Regions from separate parts of the Pseudomonas sp. HLS-6 genome, predicted to be linked through region 3. Evidence: predicted binding sites of a transcription regulator. Region 3 holds the regulator's gene; each other region holds the start of a gene.

Evidence for each region. The regulator FliA, encoded in region 3, starts transcription of late flagellar genes. The targets are predictions, from matches to a motif close to CTAAAGTTTNNNNNNNNNNNGCCGNTAA.
Region 1: the regulator FliA is predicted to act here: its motif matches at 3,038-3,065, upstream of motA (flagellar motor stator protein MotA).
Region 2: the regulator FliA is predicted to act here: its motif matches at 2,461-2,488, upstream of CS390_RS03355 (methyl-accepting chemotaxis protein).

The regions. Positions count from the first base shown of each region.
Region 1 is NZ_CP024478.1:588,734-593,646, reverse strand. Features, by position in the region: gene rsgA (small ribosomal subunit biogenesis GTPase RsgA) at 1-1,022, shown strand, start outside; gene motB (flagellar motor protein MotB) at 1,098-2,117, opposite strand; gene motA (flagellar motor stator protein MotA) at 2,121-2,972, opposite strand; gene CS390_RS02595 (HDOD domain-containing protein) at 3,104-4,639, shown strand; gene CS390_RS25140 (rhodanese-like domain-containing protein) at 4,686-4,913, shown strand, end outside.
Region 2 is NZ_CP024478.1:764,752-769,664, forward strand. Features, by position in the region: gene ggt (gamma-glutamyltransferase) at 1-390, shown strand, start outside; gene CS390_RS03355 (methyl-accepting chemotaxis protein) at 455-2,374, opposite strand; gene pcaH (protocatechuate 3,4-dioxygenase subunit beta) at 2,800-3,519, shown strand; gene pcaG (protocatechuate 3,4-dioxygenase subunit alpha) at 3,531-4,136, shown strand; gene CS390_RS03370 (FAD-dependent oxidoreductase) at 4,204-4,913, opposite strand, start outside.
Region 3 is NZ_CP024478.1:1,623,765-1,628,677, forward strand. Features, by position in the region: gene flhA (flagellar biosynthesis protein FlhA) at 1-857, shown strand, start outside; gene flhF (flagellar biosynthesis protein FlhF) at 869-2,179, shown strand; gene fleN (flagellar synthesis regulator FleN) at 2,300-3,133, shown strand; gene fliA (RNA polymerase sigma factor FliA) at 3,130-3,870, shown strand; gene CS390_RS07525 (chemotaxis response regulator CheY) at 3,977-4,351, shown strand; gene CS390_RS07530 (protein phosphatase CheZ) at 4,372-4,913, shown strand, end outside.

The DNA of each region.
Region 1 (4,913 bases), 1.0 Mb from region 3:
GCCAGCTCAATCGTCGCCAAAACTGGCGTATCGAAAAAATCCAGGGCGAACGCGCTGCACGCGCCGCCAAACGCGAACAACAAGCCATGGAGGTACTCGAAGGTGGCGACTTGGGGCCCGAGCAACTGGGCCTGGTAATCGCCCACTTTGGCGTACAAGTTGAAGTCGAAGCCCAGGACGGCGAACAGGTCGGCCAGGTCTTTCGTTGCCACCTTCGCGCGAACCTGCCAGCACTGGTAACCGGCGACCGCGTCGTCTGGCGCGCAGGCAACCAGGGCATTGGCGTGATCGTGGCGCAAATGCCGCGCAGCACCGAACTGTGCCGCCCAGACTCGCGCGGCCAGCTGAAACCGGTGGCGGCCAACGTCGACCTGATCGTGATCGTCTTCGCACCAATGCCCGAACCGCATGCCAACCTGATCGACCGCTACCTGGTAGCCGCCGAACACGCCGGCATTCGCCCCTTGCTCCTGCTGAACAAGGCCGACCTGATCGACGAACAGAACGCCCCAGCACTCAATGCACTGCTGGCGGTGTACCGGCAACTGGGTTACCCGCTGCTGGAGGTTTCGGCCCACCATGGCGACGGCATGCAACAGTTGCAGTCCCAACTCGACGGCCATATCAGTGTGTTCGTCGGCCAGTCGGGGGTGGGTAAGTCATCGCTGGTCAACAGCCTGCTACCCGAGGTGCAAGCCCGTGTTGGCGCGCTGTCCGAATGGTCAGGCCAAGGCACCCATACCACGACGACCGCCCGCCTCTTCCACTTCCCCGGGGGTGGCGAACTGATCGACTCACCGGGTATCCGTGAGTTCGGCCTGGGCCATGTCAGCCGCGCTGATGTCGAGTCGGGCTTTATCGAGTTCAATGACCTGCTCGGCACCTGCCGCTTCCGCGACTGCAAGCATGATCGCGAACCCGGCTGCGCCCTGCTCAAGGCACTGGAAGACGGGCGCATCCAGCAGCAGCGCATGAACAGCTACCGCTCGATCATTGCCAGCTTGCCGCAAGACAGCTACTGAGCAATAACGAGCCCGTCAGCACACAGCAAAACGCCCGCGCAGATCGCTCTGCGCGGGCGTTTTGGTGCCTTGCACTTAACGCTTGCCCGGCTCGTCCATCTTCAGCACACCATCCTCGAAGATATTCAGCTTCTGGCGCAGTTCGCGTGGCTGCATGGGCTCGGGCTCTGGCGCAGTTGCACCGCTGGAACCGCCCGGCGAAGCCGGTGCGCCACCTGGCTGAGTGCCATCCGGCGCGGCAGGCGCCTGCTCACCCTCCATCGCACGCTGGGCCTTCTTGGTCAGCACGATGATGTCGATACGACGGTTAACCGGATTGAACGGGTTAGCGCGATCAAACAGCGACGACGACGCATAGCCCACTACCCGAGCGACCTGGGTGTCCGGGTAACCACCCGCCACCAGCGCACGCCGAGCGGCGTTGGCGCGGTTGGCAGAGAGCTCCCAGTTACCGAAATCACCCATACCGGCGAACGGCTTGGCATCCGTGTGACCGCTGATGCTGATCTTGTTCGGCACAGCCTTGATGGTATCGGCCATGGCCAGCAGGATATCTTCGAAATAGGGCTGCAAGCGCGCACTGCCCAAATCGAACATCGGCCGGTTTTCCGCATCCATGATCTGGATACGCAGGCCGTCCTGGGTAATCTCGAAGAGGATCTGATCCTTGAACTTCTGTAGCTGCGGGTTTTCTTCGACCTTGTTTTGCAGCTCCTGCAGCAACAACTCCAGACGCTCACGCTCAACCTGTTCGGCCATGGTTTCGACCTTGTCCTTATCCAGCTGAATGCTGGTGTCAGGCGTCGGCTCGGACTTCACCTCAGGGTTGATAGTCTTTTCAGGGGCCAACTGAGGCGAACCGCCTAGGTCGATAATGTACGGCGTACCACTTTCAGAGAACCCTATCGGGTCCTTGAAGTAGCCAGCGATGGCAAGCTTCTGTTCCGGCGTGGCCGTCGACAGCAGCCAGAGCACCAGAAAGAACGCCATCATCGCCGTCGCGAAGTCGGCGAACGCAATCTTCCAGGCGCCACCGTGATGGCCAGCGTCAAAGCGTTTGACGCGCTTGACGATAATGGGCTGATTGTTCTCCATGGCTTAGCGACCGCGAACCGCTTGTTCCAGCTCAGCGAAGCTCGGACGATGCGACGGGAACAGCACCTTGCGACCGAACTCTACAGCCAGCGATGGCGGCATGCCCGACGCCGAGGCGACCAGCGAAGCCTTGATGGCCTCGTAGACATTGAGTTCTTCACGGGCGTCATGACGCAGCGTATTGGCCAGTGGACCGAAGAAACCATAGGCCGCGAGAATACCGAAGAAGGTACCGACCAGCGCCGCGCCCACGTGCAGACCGATGGATTTCTGATCGCCATCACCCAGCGAGGCCATGGTCACCACGATACCCAGTACGGCAGCCACGATACCGAAACCCGGCATACCGTCGGCAATACCCGTCACCGCGTGCGACGGATGCTCAAGCTCTTCCTTAAGGCTCAGCAATTCCATGTCGAACAGGCCTTCCAGCTCGTGGGGAGCCATGTTGCCGGTAGACATGATGCGCAGGTAGTCGCAGATGTACGCGGTCATGCGTTCATCCTTGAGCACAGCCGGGTACTTGGCAAAAATCGGACTGGCCGCCGCGTCTTCGATATCGGCCTCAATCGCCATCATGCCTTCACGACGGCTCTTGTTGAGGATCTCGTAGACCAGGCCCAACACCTCGATATAAAAGGTGTGCGTGAAGCGCGTGCTGAACATCTGCAACGATTTTTTGACCACGTGCATGGTCATATGGCCAGGGTTGGCCTGCAAAAACGCACCGAATGCAGCACCCCCGATGATCAGCACTTCGAAAGGCTGAATCAACGCAGCGATTTTGCCGTGAGAAAGCACATATCCGCCAAGCACACTCGCGAATACGACGATGATGCCGATAATTTTAGCCATAGTTTAAAGCACTTACTGTCGTGGTCAGGGTCGGGGGGGCGGAAGCTCGAAAACTCTTCTTCTACTTATCGGCACTTCTGCGCCAGACTATAGCCAGTCAAGGCGAAAAGCCAGTTCAGGCGCCCTACAGCATGCCTAATGAAACTATCGTGCCAAATAAAACCCCAAAAACACTCGATGCCTGGGTCAGGCTTCTAGACAGCGCTCGCCTTCCGGTACCCCGCGACAGCCATGCACGGGTTCGTGCGGCAATCAGCGACAACCGAAGCTCGTTACGTGACATTGCCGAGCTGATGCAGGGCAGCCCAGCGCTGGTGCTGAGCGTGATTCGCGAGGCTAATCAACACACTCATTCGAGCATGAGTGAACCGGCCGAGAGCCTGGAAATCGCCCTGAACAGATTGGGCCTCAAGCGCACCGAAGAACTGCTTGAGCGCTTGCCCACCCTGGATCAGGCGCAGATCCCGCAACCCCTGCGGCAGTTGCAGATGGTCAGCCAGCATGCCTGCACGCAAGCCAATGGCCTGTTCGCCAATCGACTGGCGCGACTGTGGCAGGAAATCCACTGGGGCAGCCTGCTGTTTCTGTCACCGCTCTGGCCTCTGGCAATCACTTACCCCAAGTTGCTTGAAGAATGGGAAGTGCGGGTTGTCCACAAAAGCGAGTCATCAACAGCCGTTGAGCACGAGTTGTTCGGTGTGCGCCTGCTCGCCATCTTCCAGGCCCTGGCCAATCATTGGCGCCTGCCAAACTGGGTCACTCAGGGCTATCACTTGCTGCAGGAGGAGCGCGAACTGCTGGCCAAGGTCACCCACATTGCGCGTGATGACGACCCGCTGCATCAACAACAGCAACTGGACGATGATCCCGGTTTGCGACGCTGGTTCAACCAGCCGGCCAACACGGTGCTACTGGCCAATGGTTTGGCGCTGTCGGCCCAGGTGGCCTGGACCAGCCCGCACAACGTTCGCTGGGAGTACCTGATCAGCCTGTACTTGCAAGAACCTATCGACGCGGTACAGCAGCAGATTCACCAACACGCCGCCAGCAGTGCCCGCAGCCACGCAGACGCCGACCTGTTCCACCCGGCGGAAGCATTAATCTGGCCGTGGGAGGCACGCCGTATCCCGCGCGGCCTGTTGCCAGCGGCGCCGCCGTCAACCGAGGCACTGGGTGCCTGGCGCAAGTACTGCGCCGAACTGCTGGCCGAACCCAGCCCCTTCACCAACGCCATGCACCTGACGACTCACGCCCGGGACGCGCTGCTCGCCTGCGGCATGCAGCGGGTGATGCTACTGATGACCGACAAGAACCTGACCCACCTGCGCGTTCATCAAATTGCCGGCCTGGCCAAAGAGGCTGCCAGCCTGAACCTGCAGATCGATCAGAGCAAAGTGCTGCAACGCCTGCTGGCTCAGTCAGCCCAACTGCGCCTGACCCCGGAAAACAACGCGCAGTTTTCTGCACTGTTGCCGGCCAGCCTGCGCAGCCTGTTCAAGGGCAGTCACCTGCTGTTGCGCTCGCTGTCGAGCCATGGCCGGGTCGTCATGCTGCTGGTGGCCGACCAAGGCGGCGCGCCCTTCTCGGAAATCAGCGTGCAAGCCTTCGGCAAGACCGCGCAATGCATCGAACGCGCCCTGAACAACTTCAGCAATCGCAGTGCTTGACCCATGCGCTACAATCGCCCCCTCTCTTTCGACGTGGAGACCCTGGATGACTGACTTTTCTGGCTTGCCCCTGGTGATCGAGCCCGCTGACCTGCAGGCTCGCCTTGAGGCCCCGGAGCTGATTCTGGTCGACCTGACCAGCGTCAACCGCTACGGCAGTGGACATATCCCGGGGGCGCGCTTCGTTGATCCCAAGCGCACGCAATTGGGTCAGCCTCCTGCGCCAGGCTTGCTGCCGGCCAAAGCTGACCTGGAAAAACTGTTCGGCGAGCTC
Region 2 (4,913 bases), 860 kb from region 3:
GAGCCGGGTAAGCGCATGCTTTCGTCAATGAGCCCAACGCTGGTAACCCGCGACGGCCAGGTCACCCTGGTTCTGGGCACGCCGGGTGGTTCGCGGATTTTCACCTCGATCTTCCAGGTGCTGAACAACCTCTATGACTACAACCTGCCGCTGGAGAAGGCCGTTGCTGCGCAGCGTGTGCATCATCAGTTGCTGCCTAAGGACACTATCTATTACGACGCTTATGCGCCGTTGAATGGCAAGGTGGCCGATGATCTGAAGAAGATGGGGTACACCCTGGAAGATCAGGGCTGGGAGATGGGGGATATCCAGGCGATCCGGGTCAATGGCACGGCGCTGGAAACCGCTTCCGATCCACGTGGTCGGGGTGTGGGCCACGTGGTGAAGTAACCGGCCTTATCGCTGGCACTGTCGACGCCTGCTGGTGTCGGCAGTGCCAGCGGTGTTTTTCAGGTCAGACGCGGAAGTGGCTGACCATCATCTGCAACTGGTTACCCAGCCGCGCCAACTCGACGCTGGACGCCGCGGTTTCTTCACTGGCTGCGGAAGTCTGCTCCGAGACATCGCGTACATTGAGGATGCTGCGGCTGATTTCCTCGGCTACGGCACTCTGCTGCTCGGCGGCTGCGGCGATCTGCTGATTCATCGACTGGATGTTCGACACCACGCGGGTGATGTTCTCCAGTGATGCACCGGCTTTACGCGTCAGTTCAACGCTGCTGTCGGTCAGGTTACGGCTGTTCAGCATGACATTGGCGACCTGTTGGGTACCGCTTTGCAGGCCTGCTACCAGTTCTTCGATCTCTTCGGTGGATTTCTGCGTGCGCTGGGCCAGGCCGCGAACCTCGTCAGCGACCACGGCAAAACCACGACCGGCTTCGCCTGCGCGGGCCGCTTCGATGGCGGCATTCAGGGCGAGCAGGTTGGTCTGCTCGGCGACCGACTTGATTACGTCCATGACGCTGCCGATCTTCTGGCTTTCCTGTTGCAGGTGCCCCATGGCGTCGGTCGAGCGCTTCACTTCTTCGGCCAGACGTTCGATTTGGGCAATGGCCTGGGCGACGACCTCATCACCCGCACGGGCCTGACCGTCAGCATCGGTTGCCGCTTCTGAGGCCAACTCGGCGTTGCGCGCCACCTCCTGCACTGTCGTCGCCATTTCATGCATGGCGGTTGCCACCTGATCGGTTTCGACCTTCTGGCTGTTGACTCCGGCATTGGTTTCCTCGGTGACCGCCGAGAGTTCTTCCGCTGCGCTGGCGATCTGGGTGACGCCGTCACGGATGCCTGTGATCAAGTCACGCAGGGTGCTGCCCATGCGCTGTATGCCTTGCTGTAAAACGCCCAACTCGTCTCGGCGGGTCACGCGTAGCTCATGGGTCAGGTCGCCTGCAGCGATTTTCTCGACCACCTTGAGGGTGTCTTGCAGCGGGCGGGTAATCTGGCGGGTAATGATAACCGCGGCCAGTACGCCGAACAGCAGTGCCAGCAGGGTGCTGATGAGTTGCAGTGCACGCGCCTGGGCGCTTTCGTCATCACGACGATCCAGTTGGATCTTATAGAGCTGATCGCTGTATTTGACGATATCGGCGCCTTGTACGGTCATTTCCTGGCGAGCTACGGCGATCTCGGTAATGGCGCTCTTGAAGGTGAGTACGGCGTCACGGTAGGCGAGGATGGCGCTTTCGAACTGCTTGGCGCGGGTGGTTTCGCGTGGCAGGTGATCGTTCAGTTGGCGGACTTCAGTCAGGGCTGCATCCAGTTGTCGCAGCGCTGCCTGCTCGGTCGAAGTACTGAGGTCGGCAATGTAGCTGCGCACTTCCAGGCGCACCATCATCAGTTGTTCCTTGACCCGCGTAATGGCCTGGAATTGCTCAAGACGACGAGGGTCGCTCTCTGGCAAGGCCAGGACATCGCGGTTGATCGACTCGATCAACTCGATGGCGCTGGCGGCGGCTACACCCATCGCATCGCGGGCGGCCAGGGTGGTTCTATAGCCGTTGCGCATCTTGTTCAGTGATACCTGATACGCGCTGATGGTCTTGGCCTGCTGCTGCAGCAGTTTGATGTTCTCGGGGCTCTTGAAGCTGTTCAGCAGTTTCTGCTGTTGCGCGCTGAACGTGTCGAGTTTGGCTTGAACATTGGCGGCGCTGGTGTCATCGCCGTTGGTCAACATGTATTGCAGGCGCGCAATGCGCATGTTCGTCAGGTCGCTGTTGAGCTGAGTGATGTCGCTCATCCAGTTGCTACGGTCGATCAGGCCACCAAGGCTGGTCCAGCCTGTCAGCGCCAGAAGGCCTGTCAGTAACAGCACCAGGCCGAAGCCCAGGCCGAGTTTCACATTGACGCTGATATTGGCAAACCAGCTGTTCATACCATCCCTCCAGGAACGTTTTACGGTCTTGATCCCGATCGCTGGAAGGTTGTTTTTCTTGGTGCCAGGCGATCCATACGCTGGCTTTATCGGCGGCAGTTCGGGTAGCTGAAACGCTTTTTCAGCAATTCCTACGAAATTGATCAACAAAGTGTTTGGCGCATGTTTCTGCGCCGTTCAGGGCTTCTTCAACGTCTCCTGAATCAAGCCTGCCAGCGCTTGGCCGGTGGAGCCGTGCGTATCCCTTTTCGCCATAGCCTATGAAAATTCTTGGGTTAGGCGACGTGAGCGCGCTGCGCTATACATAACCAATTGGTTATGTTTCCCATGGTTCTTTTCAGTTCCCGTCGAAGCCGTCTTGGCCGACACTGGGTGCTCGCCTGCTCCTCCCGGGCTTTTCCACATCCAATAACAAGGAGAACGGCATGTCCGCCACAGACGACAGTCGCTTCGCTATCCGTGATCGCAATTGGCACCCGAAAGCCCTGACCCCCGACTACAAGACCTCTGTTGCCCGGTCGCCGCGTCAGGCACTGGTGAGCATTCCTCAGTCGATCAGCGAAAGCACCGGTCCAGACTTCTCTCACCTGCAGTTTGGTCAGCATGACCATGACCTGTTGCTGAACTTCAACAACGGCGGCCTGCCGGTTGGTGAGCGCATCATCGTTTCCGGTCGAGTGTGTGACCAGTACGGCAAGCCGATCCCGCATACCCTGGTGGAGATGTGGCAGGCCAACGCCGGTGGCCGTTATCGGCACAAGAACGACCGTTACCTGGCGCCTCTGGACCCTAACTTCGGCGGTGTTGGTCGAGCCTTGACCGACCGTGATGGCTACTACAGTTTCCGCACGATCAAGCCCGGTCCTTACCCATGGCGTAACGGGCCGAACGACTGGCGTCCGGCGCATATCCACTTCTCTATCAGCGGCCCGTCGATCGCTACCCGGTTGATTACCCAGTTGTACTTTGAAGGTGATCCGCTGATTCCGATGTGCCCGATCGTCAAGTCGATCGCCAATCCTGAAGCGGTACAGAGCCTGATCGCACGCCTGGACATGACCAACGCGAACCCGATGGATTGCCTGGCCTATCGTTTCGACATCGTGCTGCGCGGCCAGCGCAAGACGCACTTTGAAAACTGCTAAGGAGCCCCGCCATGCCTACTCAACTGCTGCCGGAAACCCCTTCGCAGACCGCCGGTCCTTACGTTCATATCGGCCTGGCACTGGAGGCCGCCGGTAACCCGACTCGTCCTCAGGAAATCTGGAACCGTATGGCGCGTGCCGATGCGCCAGGCCAACAGATCCTGGTGTTTGGTCACGTATACGATGGCAACGGCCATCTGGTGCGCGACTCGTTCCTGGAGTTCTGGCAGGCTGACCATGAGGGTCACTATCAGCCAGATTTCAACCTGGAAAAGCCATTCAACAGCTTCGGTCGCACAGCCACGACCTTTGATGCGGGCGAGTGGAACCTGCACACCATCAAGCCGGGTGTCGCGCTGAATGCCGCCGGTGTGCCAATGGCGCCGCACATCAACGTGAGCCTGTTTGCCCGTGGTATCAATATCCACTTGCAGACCCGCTTGTACTTCGATGATGAAGCCGAGGCCAACGCCAAGTGCCCGGTACTCAACCTGATCGAGCAGCCGCAGCGTCGCGAGACCCTGGTTGCCAAGCGTTGTGAAGTGGACGGTAAACTGGCCTACCGCTTCGACATCCGTATTCAGGGTGAAGGCGAGACGGTGTTCTTCGACTTCTAAGCCTGTAGCGCCATAAAGAAGCCCGCCAATTGGCGGGCTTCTTTATGGGCTGCGGTTTGTAGTGGAATTACTCGTAGGCTGTTGCGCCGGCAATGTGGCGTCCAGCGATGTAACCAAAGGTCGCGGCCGGTCCCAGATTGATGCCGCCGGCCGGGTAGTGGCCGCCCATGATGCTGGCCATGTCGGTACCTACCGCATACAACCCGGCAATGGGCTGGCGCTGCTCATCAAGCACCTGGGCGTGCTCGTTGGTCTTGAGGCCAGCGAAGGTGCCGAAGCAGCCCGGTTCGACTTTAACTGCATAGAAGGGGCCTTTCTCGATCGGCGCGACGCAAGGATTGGGGCCATGCAACGCATCCCCTTGTTTGCGGTTGTAGGGTGTAGAGCCACGGCCGAACAACGGGTCTTCGCCGTTGCGCGCATGGCGGTTGTATTGCTCTACGGTCGTACTCAAACCCTGAGGGTCGATACCGCAAGCCTGGGCCAGCGCTTCAAGGGTGTCGCCTTTCTTCAGGTAGCCGGAGCGTACGAAGGGTTCGACCGGCAGTGGGAACGGGCGGGAAATCCCCAGGCCATAACGGCGCTGGAAGGCATGGCTGCAGATCAGCCAGGAGGCCACCTCTTCACCCGGCGCCGCAGCGACCATGGCACTGACATAGTCATAGTAACCGCCGGCTTCGTTGACGAAGCGCTTGCCGTTCGCCAGTACACCGATAATGCCTGGCTTGCCACGTTCGATGATGTGCGGGAAGTGACCGAACGTGCCGTCCATGTATG
Region 3 (4,913 bases):
GTGTCTACCGCCTGACGCTCATGGGGGTCATCCTGGCTGAGGCGGAAATCTATCCTGACCGGGAACTCGCGATTAACCCGGGGCAGGTCTTTGGTACGCTCAATGGCATTGCCGCCAAGGACCCGGCCTTCGGCCTGGAGGCCGTGTGGATCGACGTGGGTCAGCGCAGCCAGGCCCAGTCGCTGGGTTATACCGTGGTCGATGCCAGCACCGTGGTTGCTACGCACTTGAACCAGATCCTGCACAAGCATTGCCATGAGCTGATCGGTCACGAAGAGGTTCAGCAGTTGCTGCAGGTATTGGCCAAGGGCTCGCCGAAACTGGCCGAGGAGTTGGTACCGGGCATCATGTCGCTGTCGGGGTTGCTCAAGGTGTTGCAGGCGCTGTTGTCCGAGCAGGTGCCCGTGCGCGATATCCGCAGCATTGCCGAAGCCATCGCGAACAACGCCGGGAAGAGTCAAGATACCGCCGCTTTGGTGGCTGCGGTGCGCGTCGGATTGTGTCGCGCCATCGTGCAAAGCATTGTCGGCACTGAGTCTGAGCTGCCAGTCATCACGCTTGAGCCAAGGTTGGAACAGATTTTGCTCAATAGTTTACAAAGGGCCGGGCAAGGTCAAGAAGAGGGCGTTCTTCTTGAGCCAAGCATGGCTGAAAAGCTTCAGCGTTCGTTAATCGAGGCTGCCCAGCGTCAAGAAATGCAAGGGCAACCAGCGATCTTGTTGGTCGCAGGGCCGATACGGGCAATGTTGTCGCGTTTTGGTCGCCTGGCAGTACCGAATTTGCATGTTTTGGCGTATCAGGAAATACCTGACAACAAGCAAGTCACCATCGTTGCCACAGTAGGCCCCAACGGCTGAGGTAGTGGGTTATGCAAGTTAAGCGTTTTTTCGCAGCCGATATGCGTCAGGCCATGAAGTTGGTTCGTGATGAACTGGGGGCTGAGGCCGCCATCATCGGCAACCGACGGATTGCTGGCGGTGTCGAGCTGACGGCTGCGCTGGACTACAAGTTGTCTGCCTTGTCGCCACGTGTTCCCAATGTCGAGCTTGAGGACGAACTGCGCAAGACTCAGTCGCGCATCGTCACTGCCCAAGCCGAATTGAGCAGCCGCGTCGAGGGTGACGAGACGGCGAATCGCCAGTTGTTCGCCGGCCTGCCATTGACTGCATCGGAGCCGCTGATCGAGCCGCATGTCGATGAGCCGGAGCGCCCTCGGGTCGCGCCAGCGCCTGCGGTAGATCAGCGCCTGTTTGACTCGATGCGTAACGAGCTGTCTGGTTTGCGTGAGTTGCTGGAAGTGCAGCTGGGTTCGCTGGCGTGGACTCAACTGCAAGGCAGTAAACCGCAGCAAGCGAGCCTCTGGCGCCGCCTGCAGCGTATTGGCTTGTCGGGACCGCTGTCGCGCGAGCTGCTTGACCTGACCGCCGAAATTGAAGAGCCACGCCATGCCTGGCGGATGTTGCTGGCCCACCTGGCGCGGATGATCAGCGTGCCGGAAGTCGATCCGATCGAAGAGGGTGGGGTGATCGCCATGGTCGGCCCGGCGGGTATGGGCAAGACCACTACGCTGGCGAAGTTGGCAGCCCGCTACGTGCTCAAGTACGGCGCGCAGAACCTGGCTCTGGTGAGCATGGACAGTTTCCGCATCGGTGCCCAGGAACAACTGAAGACGCTCGGGCGTATCCTCAATGTTTCGGTCACCCATGTCGATCCGGGGCAGTCCTTGGGGCAGGCGTTGGAGCCCTTGCTGCGCAAGCGCGTGGTACTGATCGATACCGCAGGTTTGCAGGCCAGTGATCCGGCCCTGCGCATGCAGTTGGAGACGCTGGCCGGTCGCGGTATCCAGGCGAAGAACTACCTGGTGTTGGCGACGACCAGCCAGAAACAGGTGCTGACGGCGGCCTACCACAGCTACAAACGCTGCGGGCTGGCCGGTTGCATCCTGACTAAACTTGATGAAACCGCCAGCCTCGGTGAGGTGTTGAGCCTGGCGATCAGTCATGAATTGCCGGTGGCCTATCTGACCGATGGGCCGCGCATTCCGGATGACTTGCACTTGCCGCGCCGCCACCAGTTGGTCAGCCGCGCGGTCAGTGTGCAAATGCAGGACGAGCCCAGCGAGGAGGCCATGGCCGATATGTTCGCTGATCTCTATCACGGCCCTAAGCGTGTTGGCTGAGGTGTCGGTGAAGACGTTGCAAAGTATCTACATCAATGGTCTGCCAGGCATTTTTCAGGTGTTTGAAAGTGCAGCCAGTCATGTGGCCTCGGTCTAAGCAAGACAAGGTAAAGAACAAACATGGGTAGCATGCATCCCGTACAGGTGATCGCCGTGACCGGCGGCAAAGGTGGCGTTGGCAAGACTAACGTGTCAGTGAACTTGTCACTGGCGTTGGCCGAGCTCGGCCGTCGCGTCATGCTGTTGGACGCCGACCTGGGCCTGGCTAACGTCGACGTGTTGCTGGGCCTCACGCCCAAGCGAACCCTGGCCGACGTTATCGAAGGGCACTGCGAGCTGCGCGACGTGCTGCTGCAGGGGCCGGGTGGTGTGCGCATCGTGCCAGCCGCTTCGGGTACGCAAAGCATGGTTCACCTGGCGCCCGCTCAGCATGCCGGCCTGATTCAGGCGTTCAGTGATATCGGCGACAACCTCGATGTGCTGGTGATCGACACCGCTGCGGGTATTGGTGACTCGGTGGTCAGCTTCGTTCGAGCGGCCCAGGAAGTGTTGCTGGTGGTCTGTGACGAGCCCACCTCGATTACCGACGCCTATGCGTTGATCAAGCTGCTTAACCGTGATTACGGCATGAACCGCTTCCGCGTGCTGGCGAACATGGCGCAAAGCCCTCAGGAAGGGCGCAATCTGTTCGCTAAGTTGACCAAGGTCACGGATCGCTTCCTCGATGTCGCCCTACAATACGTCGGTGCAGTGCCGTATGACGAGTGCGTGCGTAAAGCCGTGCAGAAGCAGCGAGCGGTCTATGAAGCCTTTCCGCGTTCCAAGTGCGCGTTGGCGTTCAAGGCCATCGCCCAGAAGGTCGATAGCTGGCCGCTGCCAGCCAACCCACGCGGCCATCTGGAGTTTTTCGTCGAGCGTCTGGTGCAGCCGACCAGTGTGGGGCCTGCTCTATGAGTGCCAGCGGTTTCCGGATGTACAGCAAGGCTTCGCGTGACGCGCAGTATGAGTTGGTCGAACGCTACGCGCCGCTGGTCAAGCGCATCGCTTACCACCTGTTGGCGCGTTTGCCCGCCAGTGTTCAGGTTGAAGACCTGATTCAGGCCGGCATGATCGGTTTGCTTGAGGTGGCGAACAAGTATGACTCAAGCAAAGGTGCCAGTTTTGAGACCTATGCCGGTATTCGCATCCGCGGTGCGATGCTGGATGAGGTGCGCAAGGGGGATTGGGCGCCGCGTTCGGTTCATCGCAATACCCGCATGGTCAGTGATGCAATTCGCGCTGTTGAAGCAAAAACAGGTCGTGACGCTAAAGATCATGAGGTTGCTGCCGAACTTCAATTGAGTCTCGATGATTATTACGGGATTTTGAATGACACCTTGGGCAGTCGCCTGTTCAGCTTCGACGACCTGTTGCAGGACGGCGAGCATGAAGGGCTGCACGAGGACGGCGCCAGCGCCCAGGTCGAGCCTTCGCGCGATCTGGAAGACGAGCGCTTTCAGGCAGCGTTGGCAGATGCGATTGCCAACTTGCCTGAGCGTGAGCGGCTGGTGCTGGCGCTGTATTACGACGAAGAGCTGAACCTCAAGGAAATCGGCGAGGTGCTTGGGGTCAGTGAGTCGCGGGTCAGCCAGTTGCACAGCCAGTGTGCTGCACGCTTGCGTGGGCGGCTGGGAGAATGGCGCGCGCGTTGATTGCTGGGTTTCATGCAGTCGTGAAAATGTTGTGCCGGATTTGATTGAGTGCGCGTTCAGCGCTGAGCGCGTTAAAGACTGCTTGGAGGTCTAATTGGACAAGAACATGAAAATCCTCATCGTTGACGATTTTTCGACGATGCGGCGGATCATCAAGAACCTGTTGCGTGACCTGGGCTTCACCAATACCCAGGAAGCGGACGACGGCGTCACTGCACTGCCAATGCTGCACAGCGGTAACTTTGATTTTCTGGTAACGGACTGGAACATGCCTGGCATGTCCGGCATCGACCTGCTGCGTACGGTGCGCGCTGACGAACGCCTGAAGCACCTGCCGGTGCTGATGGTAACGGCAGAGGCCAAGCGTGATCAGATCATTGAGGCGGCTCAGGCTGGCGTTAATGGTTACGTGGTAAAACCATTCACGGCTCAGGTGTTGAAAGAAAAGATCGAGAAGATCTTCGAGCGCGTCAATAGCTGAGGTACGCCACGGGGGCGCTTATGGAGCATAAACAATCGTCGTTGGGCGACTTCGAGTCGACACTGAAGAAACATGCCAACGAGCTTGTCGATAGCCTTGAACGAGGTAAATTCGGCGACGCGGTACAACTGATCCATCAGCTGAACCAGACCCGTGATCGTGGCCTGTATCAGGAAGTCGGCAAGCTCACCCGCGAGTTGCATAGTGCGATCGTCAGTTTTCATATTGACCCGCAGATGCCGCAGGCTGAGGAAGTGTCGCAGATCACCGACGCCACCGAGCGCTTGTCCTATGTGGTCAAGCTCACCGAGGGCGCGGCTAACCGGACCATGGACCTGGTCGAGCAAAGTACACCGGTGCTTCAAGAATTGAGTGCCGAGGCAAGTACCTTGAGTGCCGACTGGCAGCGTTTCATGCGTCGAGAAGTGGCTGCGCCGGAGTTTCGCGAGCTGGCGCGTCGCGTTGACAGTTTTCTGACGCGCAGCGAGGCAGGCACCCGTGAAGTGGCAGGCCATCTCAATGACATTCTGTTGGCTCAGGACTACCAAGACCTGACCGGCCA